Regions from separate parts of the Caballeronia sp. LjRoot34 genome, predicted to be linked through region 2. Evidence: predicted binding sites of a transcription regulator. Region 2 holds the regulator's gene; the other holds the start of a gene.
What was found. Region 2 encodes FliA, which starts transcription of late flagellar genes. Its sites were predicted from a motif close to CTAAAGTTTNNNNNNNNNNNGCCGNTA; they were not measured.
Positions count from the first base shown of each region.

Region 1 (5,399 bases), on a different contig from region 2:
ACTCAAAGCGCGTGTTGGTCCACAGACCGAACACCGTGGCAGCAGCGAACTTGTAGCTGGCGCCAATACCGAACGTGCGCAGATCCTTCGAACCACCCGTCGAGACGTTCGCAATGCTGGTGCTGAACGTCGGCGTCGATGAACCCGGGTAGTGGATGTCCGTGTAAGCTGCGCCGATACTGAACGGGCCGGTCGCGTAGTTCGCCCCGAAGCTATAAGCGCGCGACGAACCTTGCGTCGTGACGCCGGCGGTTGTAGTGGTGGGCGAACCCGAGAATGCGCCAGCCTGGTTCGAGAAGCCGTACAAGCCACCAAACGTCACGCCGTGGAAGTTCGCGCTGCTGAACTTGATCGCGTTGTTGATACGGCTCGACGTGAGCTGGTCGACGTCGTTGATGTGGTACGCATAGTTGCCTGCAACCGTCTGGCCGCCGATGGAATACGAACCGCCGAGGTAATCGGTCGAGAACGAGTATTGCCGGCCGAGGGTCACCGAGCCGACATCCGACTTCGAAATCCCGACGAACGCTTGCCGGCCGAATTCCGCGCCGCCCTGGCCGAGCGTGCCGTTGCCGCTGTTAAAGCCGTTCTCCAACGTGAAGATCGCCTTCAGGCCACCGCCCAGGTCTTCAGCGCCGCGCAGGCCCCAACGGCTGCCTTGCGCCACGCCATCGTCATACTTGAAGTTCTTCGAGCTGCCGGTCGTACCGACGGCGCTGTGGTTCACATAGCTGATACCGGCGTCAACAAGGCCGTACAGCGTGACGCTGCTTTGAGCCTGAGCGGAAGTAGCCGATGCAGCGAATGCCGCCATTGCAGCAGTGGCGAGCAGTGTTTTACGGTTCAAAACGTTCTCCCTAAGCGTGGGTGTGAGTAAGTGACGTGAGTAAGTGACGCAACTAAGCGGTTCAAGTAACTGATGCAAACAAGTGATGCACGGCATCGGACTCTGACGGTCCGTAGCTCGCGACGGGCGGACTTTAGCGAATGTATATGTAAGGTATATGACAGTTGTTTTTAAGCTACGGCCAGAGAAAAAAATACTTCCGGCAAGCCTCTGGACCGGTTATTTGGCGAGCACTTAGCCGACAAATCAGCCAACGAATCGACCCATGCAAAGCTGCTCGTCGAGCGGCTTGGTCCGGTATCGAAAGAGGGCGCGAAAGCGCGCTTTCGCCAGTCGTTGCGCTATGCTGGCGGCTCATCTTCAAACCAGGGACAAAGCGATGACCGAGAGCGTGATTGCGGAACTGGAAGGGCGCTTGCGGGACGCCATGCTCGCATCGGACGTGGATGTGCTGGATACGCTGCTCGCCGACGACCTCACGTTCGTCGACGCAACAGGCAAGGTGTGGAGCAAGGCTGACGACCTGAACGCGCATCGCTACGGGATACAGCGGATCGAGCGGCTGGAGATCAAGGAACAGACAGTGCGCGTGTACGACAAGAGCGCCGTGACGCTCACGCATGCGGCGCTAAGCGGCCAATTCGGCGGCGTGCCGCTCTCGGCCAATCTTTGCTACACGCGCATGTGGGTGGAGACGGAGTGCGGCTGGCGGATCGCCGCCGCTCACTGCAGCGTGCTAGCTTTTTAAGGCTGGCCCGGCGCTTGCCGACACAGCACGCGGCTTGGCCAGTTGCTCCTCCACTACCGCCTGAATCACAGCGCTTGCGGGCTGTGCCCCGACGGCTGCCGGGATCATCGAGCTGGCCGGCCGCGACTCATCCACGGCGGTGCGCCCGCCGTCCGCAAAGAACGTTTGTTCGGCGGCCTTATTCAAAACCAGGATGCTGATGCGCCGGTTAGTGGGTTCGTCGGCGACTGCCTTGTTGAGCGGCAATACATTGGCTAGTCCGCGCACTTGCAGGATCTTGCCTTCGTTCATGCCGCCGGCGATCAGCGCGCGGCGTGCGGCGTTCGCCCGTTCGCTCGATAACTCCCAGTTCGAATAACCTGCTTCACCGCCCGAGTACGGCACGGCGTCCGTGTGTCCGGCGATCGACACTCGGTTATCCACGTCGTTGAGCGAGGCGCCGATCTGCGAGAGGATGGTCACCACGTACGATTCCAGCTTCGCGCTGCCTGAGGGGAACATAGGCCGCTTGAGTGAATCGACGATCTCTATGCGCAATCCTTCGCTTGTGATGTCAATACGAATCTGATCCTTGTACGCGGCCAATGCGGGCGTGTGTTCGATCAACGCGCTGAGCTTCTGCTTGAGTTGCTGCAAGCGCTGCGCGTCGTCCTTGGCTGCGGCAGCCGCAGTCGCGCTCGCGCTCTCGGCCGCACGTTGGGCCGTCGTCGGCAACGGCTGGGGCTGGCTCTTGGTCGCCTCTCCCGGCCGTGAACTGGAGAGATCGCGTCCACCGCCTTCGATCACGCTCGTGCGTGCGGCGCCGCTGCCGTCCTTGCCGCCGAAGACCGCTGAAAGCGGCGTGTTGAAATAGTCTTCAATACCCTGCTTGTCGTACTTCGAGGTCGAGCCGAGCAGCCACATGAGCAGGAAGAACGCCATCATGGCCGTCACGAAATCCGCGTAGGCGATCTTCCATGCACCGCCATGATGGCCAGCATGCCTGGACTTCCTCTTGCGTCGCACTACAACGGTCGGCGCCAGCACCGATTGCATGGGCTCGCGGGAGGGGATGTCAGCCATGAGCGAACCTCTTGGTGATCTGCGTGGTGCGGCTAATGTGCGCCGGGCAGGACAGGCTCGTCACGCCGACTTCGGTTGCTTGGTGGCGCGCACGGCGTCGTCGAGTTCCTTGAAGGTCGGACGATCCGCGGTGAACAGCACCTTGCGCCCGAACTCGACGGCAATCGCCGGTGCATAGCCGTTCATCGACGCGAGCAGCACGGACTTCACGCACTGGAACGGCTTGGCTTCGGCCTGTCCTTTTGCCGCCAGCAGATCGGCCAGCGGCCCAAAGAAACCATACGAGAGCAGGATGCCGAGGAACGTGCCGACCAGCGCGCCCGCGATCATTTCGCCGAGTATCGCGGGCGCGGCGCCCACCGAGCCCATGGTATGCACGACACCCATCACGGCCGCGACAATGCCGAACGCGGGCAGGCCGTCGGCCATCTTCTGGATTGCATCGGCCGCCAGCGATGTTTCCGCATGATGCGTCTCGAGTTCTTCGTCCATCAGGTCCTGCATCTCGAGCGCGTTGATGTTGCCGCTCGACATCATGCGCAGGTAGTCGACAATGAATTCCAGCAGATTGTGATCGTTCAGCACGTGTTCGTACTTCTTGAACGTCGGACTGTTTTGCGGCGCTTCCACGTCGGCTTCGAGCGCCATCATGCCTTCCTTGCGCGCCTTCTGAAGCAGCTCGTACAGCAGCGCGATGAGCTGCACGTACTTTTCCTTCGAGTAGCCTCCCGCCTTGAACGCGCTGGGGAGGACCTTGAGGGTCTTCTTGAGCGTCGTAACCGGATTCGATACGACGAACGCACCCATTGCCCCGCCGAAGATGCACAACAGCTCGAAGGGCTGGAACAGTGCGACCAGATGGCCGCCTACGCCTACAAAACTGCCAATCACCGACCCGATGACGACGACCCAGCCAATAACGACGAACATGCTCTCTCCGCTTGATTTTTTATGCTTCGTTTGAATGAAGCTGTCCTAGACCTTAACGGCAAGCGGGCCAGCAGATTTAGGGTGGAGCGGAGGTATCTTTTTCCTGATGTCGGAGGAGCACGGCAAAAAGGTCTGCCTGAGTAGCGGTCGAAACAGCTTTGCCTAATCTTCAGATGATTGTGTTCGACGGACAACCAGGATCGCGGCGCGCCTTGGTTCATCGCCATTTTTTGAACCTGCGTCGCGCTGGATGCTCAATAGATAACAGGGACGAACAGGGTGCGGAACGTTTTATGCGTGCTTGGCCCGATACCCATTTACTACAGGCGAACCCTAGCGATGATTCAAACTTTCGAGCAAACCATCGACGGCAAGTCGGTGCAGTTCTGTGCAAGCATCGCAGACGGCGGCAGTCCGCAGCGCGTCATCATCAGCCGGGCGGATTCGGCGAAGTCATTGGTCATCGTCGAGGCGTCGGGGATCATTGGCGCGATCAAAGCAGAAGTCGAAGCGCCGGAAACGTTTGTCGCCGAAGCCGTGCGCAAGGCGCAGCAGGAAGGGCTTATCGAGCGAGCGCTCGCATCGGGCGAAATCCTGACGACGACGCTTTAATTTGTACAGCATTGGCCAGGAGAAATACCCGCCTGCCTGAACGCAGGCGGGTATTTTTTGGGCTGTTCCGCAGCTGCAAAATCAAAGACGCGGCGTACCGTTGTTCGGATCTGCCGGAACCACTGGCGTCGCGGAATCCGGACCATCGGGTGAGTCGGGGTCGTCCGGGGGCGGTGGTGAATCGGGGTCGAGCAGTTCGTCGGGATCGGGTTCGATCGGCAAGTAGGTCGGGTCCGGCGGCGGCGTGGACATGTCCAGTTCCTCATTAGCGGCCTGCGGACCGCGCGTTGCACGACAAGTGCATATAGAAGCATATGTCACACCGGACGCAACGAGCGTTCCCGGCGTGGTCCAGTCGCCCTTAGCGTGCCGGCATGATGCTCAATGGCGAGTTCCCGTACCGCATTTAACCGATACCGTCTCAGTCGCCTTATCTTCCTTATTGCCCTTGGCCCGTTTGCTCTCGACCACCCGCCATGCGAGGATTGCGGCGAATAAAAGCAACGCCACCGATACCCCCGCCGACACCCTTACGCCCATCACGATCTGCGCGCTTTCCGCCATGGCCGAATGACTCGCCAGCGCGCCGAACGCGGCGACGCCTATTGCGCCAGCCGCTTGCCGCGCCGTGTTCAGAACCGCCGACGCCGTGCCCGCCCGATCGGGCGCAACCGTGCCCAATACGGCGGTTGTCATCGCGGGGACGGCGAGTCCCATGCCCGTCGGAATCAGCAAGAAGGGCAACAGCAATGCAACCACGGGCGTAGACGCGTTGACGAAAAGGAGCGCGGCAAAACCAGTTGCATCGATCAATGCGCCAACGATCATCGGCAAGCGCGAGCCGAAGCGCGCGACGACCACGCCACTCGCAAGATTCGATAACAGGAACCCCCCGGTGAGCGGCAGGAATGCGAGCCCGGCTTCCAAAGGTGTATGGCCCAGCACGCGCTGCAGGTACAGGCTCAGCACGAACACCATGCCGTAATATGTGAGGTTCACGCAGATGCCAAACACGGTGGCCGAATTAAACGTCGGGTCCCGAAACAGCGCAGGCGGCAGCATGGGCGCTGACGCGCGCCGCTCGACCAGCACAAGTCCCACGGCCGCGAGAAGCGCCACGGCAATGCCGCCGATCACCAGCGGGTGCGTCAGCCCCAACGGCCGGAGCTCGATCATCGCGCCGACGAAGGCGGTCAGCGC
Region 1 is NZ_CAXUSB020000002.1:561,652-567,050, forward strand. Features, by position in the region: gene ACSQ36_RS21980 (porin) at 1-847, opposite strand, end outside; gene ACSQ36_RS21985 (nuclear transport factor 2 family protein) at 1,227-1,595, shown strand; gene motB (flagellar motor protein MotB) at 1,584-2,657, opposite strand; gene motA (flagellar motor stator protein MotA) at 2,718-3,587, opposite strand; gene ACSQ36_RS22000 (hypothetical protein) at 3,927-4,199, shown strand; gene ACSQ36_RS22005 (hypothetical protein) at 4,281-4,451, opposite strand; gene ACSQ36_RS22010 (MFS transporter) at 4,581-5,399, opposite strand, start outside.
Region 1: a site for FliA is predicted at 3,641-3,667, ahead of motA (flagellar motor stator protein MotA). Genes of this name have one in related genera too.

Region 2 (14,083 bases):
TCGTGTCGATCTTTGTCGCATGCCCAATGTCAACTATGCTGGTTCGAACCGCTGACGCGGCGGAAATGTAGACTTGCACGTGCTATGCACCAGATTGCTCTCCGTAGACGGAGCCGGCCATGGAACAGAAGATCCGGAGGCCGCTCGTACTGCGTGCACCTTAGTAGAGGTTCAAACCAGTAATAATCAACGCGCTGGGCAACGGGGCGATAACCTGGACAGTGCGAATCCGCAACCATGTTGATTCTCGCGCCCATGCCCGCATGTGGTGAGGTTGATAGACGATCGTAGACAGGCCAATAAGCATGAACAAAACTGAATTCACCGAGCACGACAGCACGCGTGCCGAGTTGCTATGTTTCCTCGTCGCGATTGCGGCGGCATCGTACGCGCTGAATCAAGAATGGCGTGTGGACCATGTTGTTGAATGTTGCCGTCGGTGGCTAAAGAAGAACCGGCTGACGATGCACTGGCTCGATCGGGTCCGAATGGGCCAACTTGCGCTGAAGATCGCCAGTAAAGACTTGCTGGAGGCAGGAGTCGCGGTTCGGCTGTCAAGCGTGCAGGCACTCTTCACCGATGAAATGGAACTCAACGGTTCGAGCACAATGGTGCAGAGGATGATGGCGCTTTGTCACGATGCACTCTGACTACGTCTGCCAGCAGATTGCAGGACGTAACCATGGACGTTCACCCATCAACGGCATCAGCAGGGCGACGATAAGCACGCGGTCCCGCCACCCGCCCATTGCATCTGAACTGCATCTAATGCGCGTGAACCAAGTGTAGTCCGCAGCGTCGTCATCTCCGAACACAGCCAAAGTCGCGACCGGACGATACCCGCGCCTCGCCCGGACTTCTCCTCAAACCGCTGTATTAACGAACATCCCGGTGGCGTTCGATGCACCTTGTTGCTGAAGGTTGCTCGCAAGACTCTGCAGGAACGTCTGCAACTGAGTATTCGTGCTGCTCGTCGACGAGCCGGACGTCGAACCCAACGCTGAAAGCAGATTCTGAAAATCCGACGTCAGACCGCTGGCGCTGCTTGGATCCGACGATGAACCGGTCGAGGTGGAAGCCGAAGTAGTGCTACTTGAGCTGGAGGTCAACGAATCAGCCAGATCGGCGATTTGGGACGCAAGATCGCCACCTCCGCCACCCCCATGCCGATGCCCGTGATGAGCCGGCGCTGCGCCAGAAGGCGTAGCCGGCGCGGTTGTCGCAGCCGTGCTGGTCGCCGCGTTTGCGGCTGAACCGGCAGTGGTTGCGGCAGTTGCCGAAATCGCACTGGTGGCAGTGTCATTGTCGCTGGTGCTCGTCGATGTCGGGCTTGTGCTTCCCTGTTGCCCAGCGGCCTGGAACAGCGCGCCAAGAAATTGCTGTAGAGCTGCGGCTACCGAAGTTGCCGACGGCGCCGAAGCGCTGGACGTTGGATCAGTTGCGGCCGTCGAACTGGTTGAAGAGGTATCGCTCGATGACGTGAATCCAAGCGTGGACAACGCTGCGGAAAGCGCTTGCGCCAAGGGGTTTGTGCTATCGGAATTGCTTGTCGATGTGGCCGACGAAGAATCCGCGCTGGTTCCGGTCTGTTGGTTTGCGCGCGTGCGGTTAACCGCCCACGGCTCGGCGCTAGCAGCCGATCCTGTCAGTGCTGAAATGGACATGCATTGCTCCGAGTGGTTAGCGTCAAATCTTGCCGAGGAGGGCCAGAAAGTTTAGTAGCCGCTACCGTTGTTAACGGCCTTGGATTAGAGATCTTTCGAAATCTTTTGAGATCTTTCGAAAATTCGATCGGGCGCTTATTACCCGATATTTCTGACGCTTAGTAAGGCGCAGTCGTGTCCATCAGCAAGCATCGACCACCGATTTTCGCGTCGCCTATTTGGCAGAAAGAGCCATGCAACGTGCGGTGGGTTTGGACGAACAGACGTGCTTGCCGCCAAGCGACACGTATCGGCAACACGCGACCAATCGACAAAAAATGCCACAAAGCTTCGTCAAGTCGACGTCGCGCTTACCGGTAGAATGTCCGCATGGAACTCACTGGCATTGGCCTATACACCCTTCAGGAAGCAGAACGGCTCACCGGCGCTCAAGCGCGCGAAGTGAGCCGCTGGCTGTTCGGCTATACGTTCAAGGGTGGTGTCGGCGCGCCGCTGTGGAAATCTCAACTTGCAGATCTCGACGAAAAGGTGATCGGTTTTCGCGACCTGATGGAACTACGTATCGTCAAGGCATTCCGCAATCACGACGTTCCGCTTCAGGTAATTCGTGCTGCGATCGAAGGCGCGAAGGCAATGTTTGGGACTGGATATCCTTTCACTGCCCATCGGTTCCTGACTGATGGCAAATCGATTTTTTCCGAAGCGTTGCAAGAACACGGCGATGCTGAAATGACCGATCTTGCCAAGCGCCAATTGGTGTTTGAACACATCGTCAGGCCGGCGTTGTACACGGGGATCGAATTTTCAGGTGACGGCCAGGCAACGCGTTGGTTTCCACTCAAACGCAGCAAGGCGATCGTGCTCGATCCGGAAATCGCTTTTGGGAAGCCTGTGCTTACCGACTATGGCGTGAGAACGGAAATCATCGCTGAGGCCTTCAAGGCCGAGAAAAATAAGAAAATGGTTGCGTCCCTGTTCGATATCCCGGTCGCCGCAGTCGAGGCTGCCATCCGCTACGAGCGGATGGCAGCATGAAGTATTTCTTCGACAACAACCTTTCCCCGCATCTGGCTCATGCTATCCAGGAGCTCTGCCGAGTCGAAGAGACCGTTGCGCGGGTCATACATCTGCGTGACAGGTTTCCACCGGACGCGAAGGACCACGATTGGATAAAGGAACTAGGCGAGGAAGGGCGCTGGGTTGTTCTATCGCAGGATGCCTTTCGTAAAAACGACATCGAGCGCAAAGCCCTGCGTGATTCCGGCCTGATAACGTTCGTGTTTCATCGGCAGTGGACAGAGCGCCAGCACTGGGACAAGGCACAAAATCTGGTCAAGTGGTGGCCGGCAATACTCGATCAAATCCGAAGAATAAAAGGTGGTGCGGCGTTTCGAGTGCCATGGAGGCACAGCGGTGGAAAATTCGAACAAATTCCGCTGTAGTCCATGAGCAAAGTGGGGACGGTATTAGCCCCCATTCAACTCCGTCCCATACCCCCACCCCCACTCCCTCAAATACTTCCTATACCCCACCGACAACCTGTCACACACCTGATGCAGCTCAGCCTGCGGATCGAGCGGCAACCGCTTTGGCCATTGCGATTCCACAATCGGCGTGTCCTGCATCAATATCTGCATATTGAAGTCATACAACGCCTGATCGGAGTGCATGGATTCGTCCTCGAACACCGATACCAGCCACGCCCGCGTCTCCGTTTCACTCACCGGCGACGCCACCAGCAACAAATGCAACGCGCCCGCACCGTGCTGCGCCACCTTCGACAAACTCGCCACCAGCGGCCGTTTCACGCGATACACATATTCAATATCCACGCCCTCCTGTCCCGGCAACCCCGCAGGTTGCCAGAAGCGACACTGCCGCGCCTCAAGCCCGCCCGCCGTTTCAATCACTTCGTAATCCTGCACTTCCGCGTGCGATGCATCGCCGAGAATGCCGGTATGCACGAACGGGAAGTGCGCCATATCGAGGAAATTCTCGACCACGCGCGGCGCCGATGAACGCACCGTCTGCGCCGCGAGATTGATCCGGCGCGCACCGGGCATGTCGTACTCTGCGTACTCCGGAAAGAAATCCAGCGGCTGCGAAGGCTCGCCGAGACACGTCCACACCACACCGTATTTCTCCTCCACGCGATACGTCCGCGCGCAAGCGCGCTTCGCGGGGCGTATTGAAGGATTGGCGGGGATGTGGATGCACTGGCCGTCGGCGTCGTAGCGCCAGCCGTGATAAGGGCATGCAAGCACCCCGCCCGTCACCGAGCCCAACGACAACTGCGCCCCGCGATGCGGACAGAGATCGCGCCAGACGTGGGCATCGGTAAACATATCGGGCTGCGTTGCCGGAACGTCAGCCTCCGACGCGTTGCGCCAGACCACCAGCCGTTCGCCCGCCACCACAAACCCTCGCGATTCCCCGGCGGGCACATCGGCGCTATTACACACAGGCAGCCATTCGCCGAGCAACGCGGCATTGGGCGCGGCGAGGGCGTCATCGGCAGCATTCATGCCGCCAGTGGAACAAGCAGATTCAAAGGGTTGCATCGGGCATCAAAAAACCTACGTAGTAAACATCGATTCAAACATCGATTCAAACAACAATTCGAAAACAACCCACGGGGAAACGCAAGCCGCCAAAACGCCCTGGCGCGCCGAATGCGTACTATTTCGTTCGATATCGATCACGCGAACTCAGCATTAATCCGCCACGAATTTCGCCGAATCGCGCTCTTTTCAGCCACTTTTCAACGACGCAGTACGATTGCAATTCTGCACTACGCAGTCACTGCAGAAAACGCGGCATCGATCAGCACTTCGGGAATTGTCATCAGGGAGACTCAGAATGGGGCAGGTGAATGACCCGTTCCATCGGCAACGTGGTTACGTGTGGTTGCCCTATCTCGATCCGGAAAAAGAGCAGGCGACGCTACGAGTCATACTGGGCGGCCTCGCAACGGCCGTGTACGGCGCGCTGGCGTGGTCCGTTCCAACGCCCGCCGCTATCGCCAGTTTCCATGCACTCGCGCTTTATCTGATCTACGGCGTCGCGACCCGCCTAATCATCAGCCAAATGCAGCGGCAGTCGACTCTGCGGCTCGCATTCACGACCGTCGCTGACCAGGCACTGCTCGCCGTGGTTCTCGGCGCGGGCGGGGCGCTCACATTGCCCATGCTGTGGGCCGTCTTTCTCTTCCTGATCGGTGCGGGCGGGCGCTACGGCAAGCGCGCGCTGGCGTTGTCGTGTGGAACGGCGCTGGTGGGAATCGTCGCGTTGTCCGTCTTGCAGCCCTGGTGGATGATCAACCGGTCCGCGGCGCTGGGGATCGGCTTGAGCGCGCTCGGGGCGTCGGTCTATCTTGCGGTGCTGATCGGCCGCCTTGGCAGCGCGAACCGTGACCTCGCGCTCAAGGCCGGCACCGACCCGCTCACGGGGTTGAGCAACCGCTACATGCTGGAACAGACCATCGGCCGGGCGGTGATGGCGATATCGACGGGACAGGAAGGCGCAACCGGGCTGCTGCTGATCGATCTCGACGGCTTCAAGGAAGTCAACGATACCTACGGCCACGAAGTCGGCGACGTCGTGCTGCAAACTTTCGCGGCGCTGCTGGCAAGAAGGGTAAGAGCCACCGATACAGTCGCGCGGCTCGGCGGCGATGAATTCGTCGTACTGGCGAGGCATGTGACCGGTAACCATGCCGTGCAAACGGTGGCAAACGGCGTACACGCGGTGCTGGCGGAAATGACGTCAGTGCAGGACCGGGTGGTGAATCTATCGGCGAGTATTGGTGCTTGCCTGATTTCGCCGGACCTGAGCCCCGGCTACAGGGATATTGCCGTGCTGATGCGCGCCGCCGATCGCGCGATGTATCGCGCCAAGGCGCTCGGCAAAGGTCAGACGGTGTTCGCCGAAAGCGCGGATTTCGAAACCTGATCTGCGTTCACCGGCCTTCAGCGGCTGGACGTCAAGCCTCCACGCCCGACCATGCCTGTTCCCGCAACTTCGCCCGCAGCCGCGCGACGGCCTGACTGTGCAACTGGCACACACGCGATTCGCTGACTTCCATCACGGCGCCGATCTCGCGCAGATTCAGCCCCTTCTCGTAATACAGGCTCATCAGCAGCTTTTCGCGTTCAGGCAATTTATCGATGGCCTCAACGAGCGCCGAGCGCAAGCTGCCGTCGAGCAGCGCGGAGAGCGGGTCGGCTTTATCGACGCAATAACGGTCGAGAAACGGCTCGTCATCGGAAGAACGATCGAAGTCTTCGTAATAGATCAACTGGCTGCCATGCAGATCCTGCAGCATGGACTGGTATTCGACGAGCGGCATGTTCAGGTGCTCAGCCACTTCCTGTTCGCTCGCCGACCGGCCGAGATGCTGCTCGACCTTGTGCACCGCAGATTCCACCTCGCGCGAGGTCTTGCGCATGCTGCGCGGCAGCCAGTCGTTGGCACGCAGTTCGTCGAGCATTGCGCCGCGAATGCGCTGGCTGGCGTAGGTCTCGAACTGCGCGCCCTGATCTTCTTTATAGCGGCTCGCGGCATCCAGCAAGCCGATCATGCCGGCCTGGATCAGGTCGTCCAGATCGACGCTGGCCGGCATTTTCGCCACGAGCTGCAGGCCGAGCCGGCGCACCAGCGGTGCGTAGCGGGTCAGGACCTCGGCCTGTGACAGTTTTCCCTGGGCGTTATACATCGCGTTCACCTTGTTCCTTCTCTTGCGGCATCACACGGACGCGGGGCTGCTCATCGCAAGCTGCATCAATGGCGTTTCGGTGCGGCGTGCCGCGCCGGAGTTGATCGAGCACTCCAACCCAGGCTGCGTTTCCGCAAACAAGGTCTGCACGGGCCATTCAAACTGCGACGCTTGTGGCATCGGCCAGTACTGCAATTCGGCGGCAATCTGCCGATAATCCCGGGCGGCGGCCGTCGCCGGAAAAGCTTCCACCGCGCAGCGCGACAGCTCGTGCGCTCGCGTCACGCGCGGATCTTCGGCCACGCAACCCGCCGGCATGAGTTGCACCGAGAGATAGCGGCTGGCGACGTCCGCGAGGTTATCGAAGGCGATTTGTGCATCGGCGCCGTTCTTCACGTGATTCACAATGACCCGGAACCGTCCGATGGCATGCGCGTAGTGCAGACGCTTGATGCAGGCGTACGCCTCGGTGATCGCGACCGGCGCCACGCGGGTCACGATCACGAAGTCGTGCGCTTGCACGGCCAGGCTCGACAGCGCGCCGCTGCGATCGAGCTGGGTATCGATCAGGACGATATCGGCGGGTCCGTCGAGCAACACCCGGCAATGCGCGGCGTCCTGGCTGATGCGTTCGTCGCGAGGCGCGGCGATGACCGAAAAGCCAAACGGCGTGCGCGTGACGGCGTCCTGCAAAAAACGCTTGCCGGACAAGACCGCGCCCAGCGCGCCGTTGGGCGGCACCTTCGCCAACTGGCTCACCGACAACGCGTTCTGGCGCTCATCGATCACCAGCACATCCTTGCCTTGCGCGGCGAGGGCGGAAGCCAGGTTGACGACCGTCGAGGTATTGCCGGTCCCCCCCAATCCACCCGCCGGGGCGCCGCACACTGCCACGACCCGGGAGCCGTTGCGTGTCAGCAGACGGCGCAAGCCTTCGGCCTGATCGGACGCGAACTTATCCAAAGTGAACCTCATGCAGTTCAGTGGAAGCGCGCGCGGAGAGCGCGGACAGGAGCGGCGGCACGTCGTCGTCTTGCGGCACGAACGGTGAGCCGTCGCGCGGGATGCAGAAGGCGCTCTTGATCAGGAAGCGCTTGGTCGCGACGTACAGGTTTTCCGGCACCTTCTGACCCGTCGATACGTAATGCACCGGCAGCTTGTAGCGGATCACGGTGTCCAGCACGCCGCCCAGGTTCGTGGCTTCATCGAGCTTGGTCAGGATGCAGCCCGCGAGCGGCGGCTGGTCCGGCGTGCTCTGGTAGGCTTGCACGACTTCGTTCAACGTATCGCCGTGGCTGGTTGCGTTTAGCAGCAGCAGGCGCTGCACCGGATGGCCGGCACCGCACAACATCGAGATGTGATCGGCGACAGTGCGGTCACGCTGGCTCATGCCGATCGTATCTATCAGTACGATGTGCTTGTTGCGCAGTTCGGAGAGCGCGAGTTGCAGGTCGCTTGCGTCTTTCACCGCATGCACCGATACCCCGAGGATCTTGCCGAAAATACGCAGTTGTTCGTGTGCGCCGATCCGGTAGCTGTCGGTGGTGAGCAGCGCGACCTTGCTGGCGCCGAAGCGCATCACGCAGCGCGCGGCGAGCTTCGCGGTGGTGGTGGTCTTGCCCACGCCCGTCGGGCCCATCAGCGCGAAGACGCCGCCGCGGTTCATCATCGATTCTTCGCTGTCCATGACGGGCAGGTTGTTTTCGAGCACTTGCTGAACCCATTGCATCGACGCTTCGGCTTGTTCGATCTCCGGCATGTTGTCGATCATCAAGCGCACCAGTTGCGCGGAGAAACCGGCGGCGAACAGGCGCTTGGTCAGCTCGGCGTGATTCGGGCTGCGGCGCTGGCGATCGCCCCACAGCAAGCCGGCGAAGTGCTCTTCCATCATGCCGCGCATTGACGAAAGTTCATGCATGACGGTGTCGTTCACGACTTGCTCCATGCGGGTGCGGATGGCTTCGGTAACAGCGGCCGCCGCCGATGCCGGCAAGCCCGCAAATGCGCCTTCCTGCATCGAACTGGCGGCCTGGGCCGAGGACGTGTGCACTTGCGGCTGGATCTGGGCGTGTATTTGCGCGGTTTTTTGTTCCGCGCGGCGAGCGGCGAGGTACGCCGCTTCGCGTGTCCATCCAGGGGCTTGCGCGGATTCCTGCGACGTGACGGAAACAGGACTGCCTAATCCCTTCGCAATTGCCGCCGATGCGCTCAGCGCGCGTTGCGGCGCACTTTCAGCGGCCGACTGCGCCACCCGGCGCGCATGCTCGATCAACCAGGGATTCGATTCGGCCATCGTGAACGACGTGTCATCTGCTTGCGCTTCAGGCTCCATGTCATCCAGCGGTTCGGGATTGGCGCCGAACACCGACGAAAAGACATCGCCGCTGGCGTACGGGTTCGAACCCCCGTTCGAATTCGAGTGGGACTGCGAATGTGACTGCGCGTGTGATTGGTTTCCGGCCAACGTCTTCAGCTTCATTTCGCGATGCTCGGCGGCAGCTTTCGGGGAGATCTGCGCGAGGTCGCCGTCCGCAACCGCAACGATCTCAACGCTGCCGTCTTCGGTCACCCGGTTCGACAACACGATCGCATCGGGGCCCAGTGCCTCACGGACGACCCGGAACGCGTCGCGACTCGTGGCACCGATGAATTTGCGGATGTTCATTTACCCCCCGATGAGCTCGCGCTCACGTTGATCTGTTGCGATTGACCGGTTGCGTCACGTTTTGAGCGCCTTACTCTGGTCCCATGCACGGTGGCTGCCATGAATGAATTATTGCAAGGGCGGCTGGCGGGCCATCGGCTGATAAGAGCCGGGAAAGCGGGGTAATTCGGGAGATCGATGACGGGGGCAGCGCACGGGCCGCATCGGGGAAATGCGTGCCGGATCAAACATCAGACAATTGCCCTGATATTTGCAAAAATGGCGACGAAAAACTTCATTAATTTTTTTATTACCCGCCATGTTATTCCACAGCGGGGTCGAGACGATTATTTCATCTTTCGCCTTATTATTGCGCAACACCGCGCCGGGCAGTTCGTGATAATGATTTTATTAAGTTTTTGAAACGACTTTAATCAAGCCTGAAAATCGATGAACAATAGTTAAGTCGGTGAAATATCTATCGTGCGTCAGGGCGAACCTACCTATAATAAATCGAAGGACAATTCAAATAAATTGCAATAGCAGAGCAAGCATTTCACGTCCTGACATTAATCAAGGAATATTCAAATGGCTCAAAAACTATTTCACGCACAACCATTCCCGCTTCCGTTCGATCCACAAACAACTGCATTGGTCATGATCGACATGCAGCGGGATTTTGTTGAACCGGGAGGGTTTGGCGAAGCCTTGGGAAATGACGTTTCCCTGGTGCGCACCGCGATTGTCCCGTGCGGGAAAGTGTTGAAGGCCGCGCGTGATTCGAAGCTGCTGGTCATTCATACGCGCGAAGGCCATCGTGCCGATCTGGCTGATTGCCCGCCGGCGAAACTGACGCGCGGCGGCAAGACCTTCATTGGCACAGACGGCCCCATGGGCCGCATCCTGGTTCGCGGCGAGGCAGGGCACGACATCATTCCCGAGCTGTATCCAACGTTTGGCGAACCTATCATCGACAAACCCGGCAAGGGCGCGTTCTATGAAACCGACCTGCAACTGGTCCTGCAAAACCACGGAATCAAGACGCTTATTGTGTGCGGGGTGACAACTGAGGTCTGCGTGACCACGACCGTTCGCGAAGCGAATGACCGCGGCTACGAATGCATTATTCCGGCGGATTGCGTCGGATCGTATTTCCCGGCATTCCAGAAATCAGCGCTGGAGATGATCCAGGCGCAGGGCGCAATCTTCGGCTGGGTCAGCGACGCCGCGGCCGTTGTCGACGGCTTGCGCGGCTGAAGCCGGCCGGGCAGCCATGGCACTCCTGACGTTCACCGTGTGCTCGGTTGGCTATATGGCGGAGCACGGGCCGCGCGAGACGCTGCGGTTCTGGGTTCACAGCTGCTTTCAGCACGCAATGAACATGTCGTCCGCGAGCGGCGAGTTGCTGACCTTGCTGAGTCCGCGCTATCAGAACCTGCCCACGGCGATCAGGCTGTCGACACCGCCAGGCTGGGATTGGCGCCATCAGGCGCACTCCCGGCAGCCCATCACACTCGAGAACAACGAGTTGCGCGGCACACTCTGGCGCGCGAACCTGAGCCGGGCGCCGTGCTGGCGGCCCGAAACGGATCGGGGGTCCGGCGGCCATTCGCCGAACGCGTTGCTGGCGGCTTATCCGTTGCTGGCGAACCAGTTGTTGGAGTACTGCCTGGAACGCGAGGTGCGCAGCAGCCTGCAATTGCTGCCGGGCTGGCCGCCAGGGGGGCGCATACCGCGCCTGAACCTCGGCGACACCAAGGCGGAATTGGAAAGCGGCGTCTCGGAACTGATTGGGTACGGAGCGGGGCTGACGCCGGACGGCGACGACTATCTGCTGGGTTATCTGGCGTCGTTATGGCCGTGGCAACATCTGGAAGCCATATCCGCCCATTTGAAACTATTGCGTCCGGCAATAAAGAACCAGCTTCACCGGACGACCAGTATCAGCCGGCATTATCTGGCGCTTGCGTTGCAGGGGCACTATTCACAGTCGATCGACCATTTGACGACGGTCCTGATTCACGGAAGCCCCCCGGCGGATGTGAAACTTTCGGCAATCAATGTCATGAAATTCGGTTCGTCATCTGGCGCGGATTGTCTCGGAGGGTTCCTGCACGGAATAAAAGCGCTTGGAAAGGTTGAGCAGAAAGAAATGATTTGATCCTTTATACGGATTAGTTGAAAACCATTATCGAGTTAATCAGATTGATGGCATCCGGCGCGTGCAACGCCGGGTTCGCCAGGCGGACACTCGGCCGAATCTGGACCAGGCAAGTGTAACGATTACCGGAAGCTGAAATGAGCATAAGAACCAAGGTCTTCAAGAACATGTATCAGGACTCCGTCTCCCTGATGCAGATATCCGCGCACATCTCCAAACTCGCCGGCATCGAGCAGGCTTCGGTGGTGATGGGAACGAGCACGAATCTCGCGCAATTGCGGGACGCGGCTCTGGACGACGGCTGCACAGCCGGCCCGAACGATCTCGTCATCGCGGTGCGCGGGGAAATCGCGGCGTGCGACGGTGCGCTCGTTATCGCGGAAGAGCGTTTGAACAGCAAGCCGGAGGAGTCAAGCGGCGACGGCGTGCGTCCGCCACCGCTTGCCAGCCTCGAAATGGCGGTGGAACAGGAGGCGGCATCGAATCTCGCCCTGATCTCCGTTCCCGGCGATTACGCCGCCGCCGAGGCGATCAAGGCGCTGCGTCTGGGCATGTCGGTCATGCTTTTCAGCGATAACGTCAGCCTCGCTCACGAGCGCGACATCAAGACCCTCGCGGCTGAGAAAAACCTGCTGGTGATGGGACCCGATTGCGGGACGGCCATTATCAATGGGCTGCCGTTGGGCTTCGCCAATGTGGTGAGGCGCGGGTCGATTGGCGTAGTGGCGGCGTCGGGCACGGGATTGCAGGAGGTGACGTGCCGCATCGACCAGTTGGGCGCCGGGATTTCGCAGGCGCTCGGCACGGGCGGGCATGACCTGCACGAATCGATCGGCGGGATCTCCATGTTGTACGGTCTCGATGCGCTGAGCGCAGATCCCGACACCCATGTGATCGTGCTGATCTCCAAACCGCCTGCTCCGGCAGTCGCGGAAAAGATCCTGGCGCGGGCGCGCGCGGCGGGCAAGCCGGTCGTCGTCAACTTCCTGGGCGCGCGGCCGGAAGATATGAACGTGCCGGGAATCACCCCCGCATACACCCTCGCCGATGCCGCCGGCTTCGCCGTCGCGTTGCTCTCGGGCGCCCAACTGCCGCCTACGGTGGCCGAGGTCAGCACGCCCGACGCCGGTCGTCTCCACGATTACAGCCGTACCTTGCGGCCCATCCGGCGCTTCATCCGCGGTGTGTTCGCGGGTGGCACATTTTGCTACGAGAGCCAGTTGTTATGCCGGCAACGTGGCTTCGCGGCGTCGTCGAATACCCCGGTTGCGTCCAACAGCAAGCTTGAGGATATCTGGCACAGCACGGGCCACACACTCGTCGACATGGGCGATGACGATTTCACGCGCGGCCGTCCGCATCCCATGATCGATCCCACGCTGCGCAACCAGCGGATCCTTGCGGAGCTGAACGACCCGCAAACCGCTGTCGTGTTGTTCGACCTCGTGCTGGGTTATGGCGCATCGACAGAACCTGCCCGCGAGTTGTTGGAGCTGATCGAACACGCGCGCCTTCAGGCGGCTGGCCGCGACCTGCCGGTCCTGATCTCGCATGTCTGCGGCACGGAAGCCGATCCACAAGTCAGAAGCCGTCAGGTCGATACCTTGCGCGAAGCCGGCGTTCTCGTCGCCGGTTGCAACGCGCAGGCGGCGCTCTGGGCGAGCCACGTCGCCCACCTTCAGGCGCAAAAATAACGGGACCATGATGAACACGCTATTTAACCAGCCACTGACCGTGGTGAATGCAGGCTTGAGCAGTTTCGCCGATAACCTGGCGCTAGCCGGCGGCGACGTCACCGATTTGCGCTGGCAGCCGCCCGCTCTCGGCGATGTCGACGCGGGACTGGCGCTGGCATCGCTGATTCGCCATCCGCTGGTCGAGCAGGCCAACGTCCAGGCGTTCCAGCAGTATCTCGCGGCTCAGCCCGTGCTCGTCGATGTCATGAGCGCAGCGCAAGCGATCAGCGCGATGGCGCATCGCAAGCTGATCCTCCACGCGGGGCCGCCGATCGACTGGGCCGATATGTGCGGACCGGTGAAGGGTGCGATTGTCGGCGCGATCCTGTTTGAGGGATGGGCGACGACCCACGAAGCCGCCGAGCGCCTGGCGGCGGATGGCGCGATCGACTTCGAGCCGTGCCACCACTACGGGGCGGTCGGCCCCATGGCGGGCATCATCAGCCCGTCCATGCCGCTGTGGGTGATCGAGAACAAAACAAATGGCCGGCGGGCTTTCAGCAACTTCAACGAAGGACTCGGCAAGGTGCTGCGTTTCGGCGCCAATAACCACGAAGTCCTGGACCGCCTGCACTGGATGACGCAAGAACTCGCGCCGGCTTTGAAGGCCGCATTAAAGGTGCTGGGCGAAGTGGAGTTGAAGCCGATGATGGCGCAGGCGCTGCATATGGGCGACGAAGTCCATAACCGCAATGCGGCCGCCACCGGCCTCCTGATCAAGCGCCTGATTCCCGCGTTGCTATCGACTGGATTGCCGATCGAGCGGATTCAGCGCGTGACGGAGTTCATTGTCGGCAACGATCACTTCTTCCTGAATCTCTCGATGGCCGCGTGCAAGGCCATGACCGATGCAGCCCACAACGTGCCCTTCAGTTCAATGATCACGGTCATGGCGCGCAACGGCGTGAATTTCGGTATCCGCATGTCCGGCACGGGCGACCGGTGGTTCCAGGCGCCCGCCAATCCCGTGGAAGGTTTGTTCTTCCCGGGCTATGGCGTGGAAGACGCCGCAGCCGATCTCGGCGACAGCGCGATCACCGAGACGGCGGGCGTGGGCGGCTTCGCCATGGCGTCGTCGCCGGCGATTGTCAAGTTCGTGGGCGGCACGCCGGCGGACGCCACCAGCAACAGCCGTCGCATGCAGGCCATCACGCTGGGCGGCAA
Region 2 is NZ_CAXUSB020000001.1:4,204,546-4,218,628, reverse strand. Features, by position in the region: gene ACSQ36_RS19030 (hypothetical protein) at 306-650, shown strand; gene ACSQ36_RS19025 (hypothetical protein) at 1,228-1,719, shown strand; gene ACSQ36_RS19020 (DUF433 domain-containing protein) at 2,034-2,699, shown strand; gene ACSQ36_RS19015 (hypothetical protein) at 2,696-3,106, shown strand; gene ACSQ36_RS19010 (Rieske 2Fe-2S domain-containing protein) at 3,131-4,189, opposite strand; gene ACSQ36_RS19005 (diguanylate cyclase) at 4,524-5,615, shown strand; gene ACSQ36_RS19000 (RNA polymerase sigma factor FliA) at 5,647-6,378, opposite strand; gene ACSQ36_RS18995 (MinD/ParA family protein) at 6,409-7,341, opposite strand; gene flhF (flagellar biosynthesis protein FlhF) at 7,334-9,043, opposite strand; gene ACSQ36_RS18985 (hypothetical protein) at 9,152-9,400, opposite strand; gene ACSQ36_RS18980 (cysteine hydrolase family protein) at 9,611-10,279, shown strand; gene ACSQ36_RS18975 (DUF2877 domain-containing protein) at 10,296-11,183, shown strand; gene fdrA (acyl-CoA synthetase FdrA) at 11,321-12,877, shown strand; gene ACSQ36_RS18965 (oxamate carbamoyltransferase subunit AllG family protein) at 12,888-14,083, shown strand, end outside.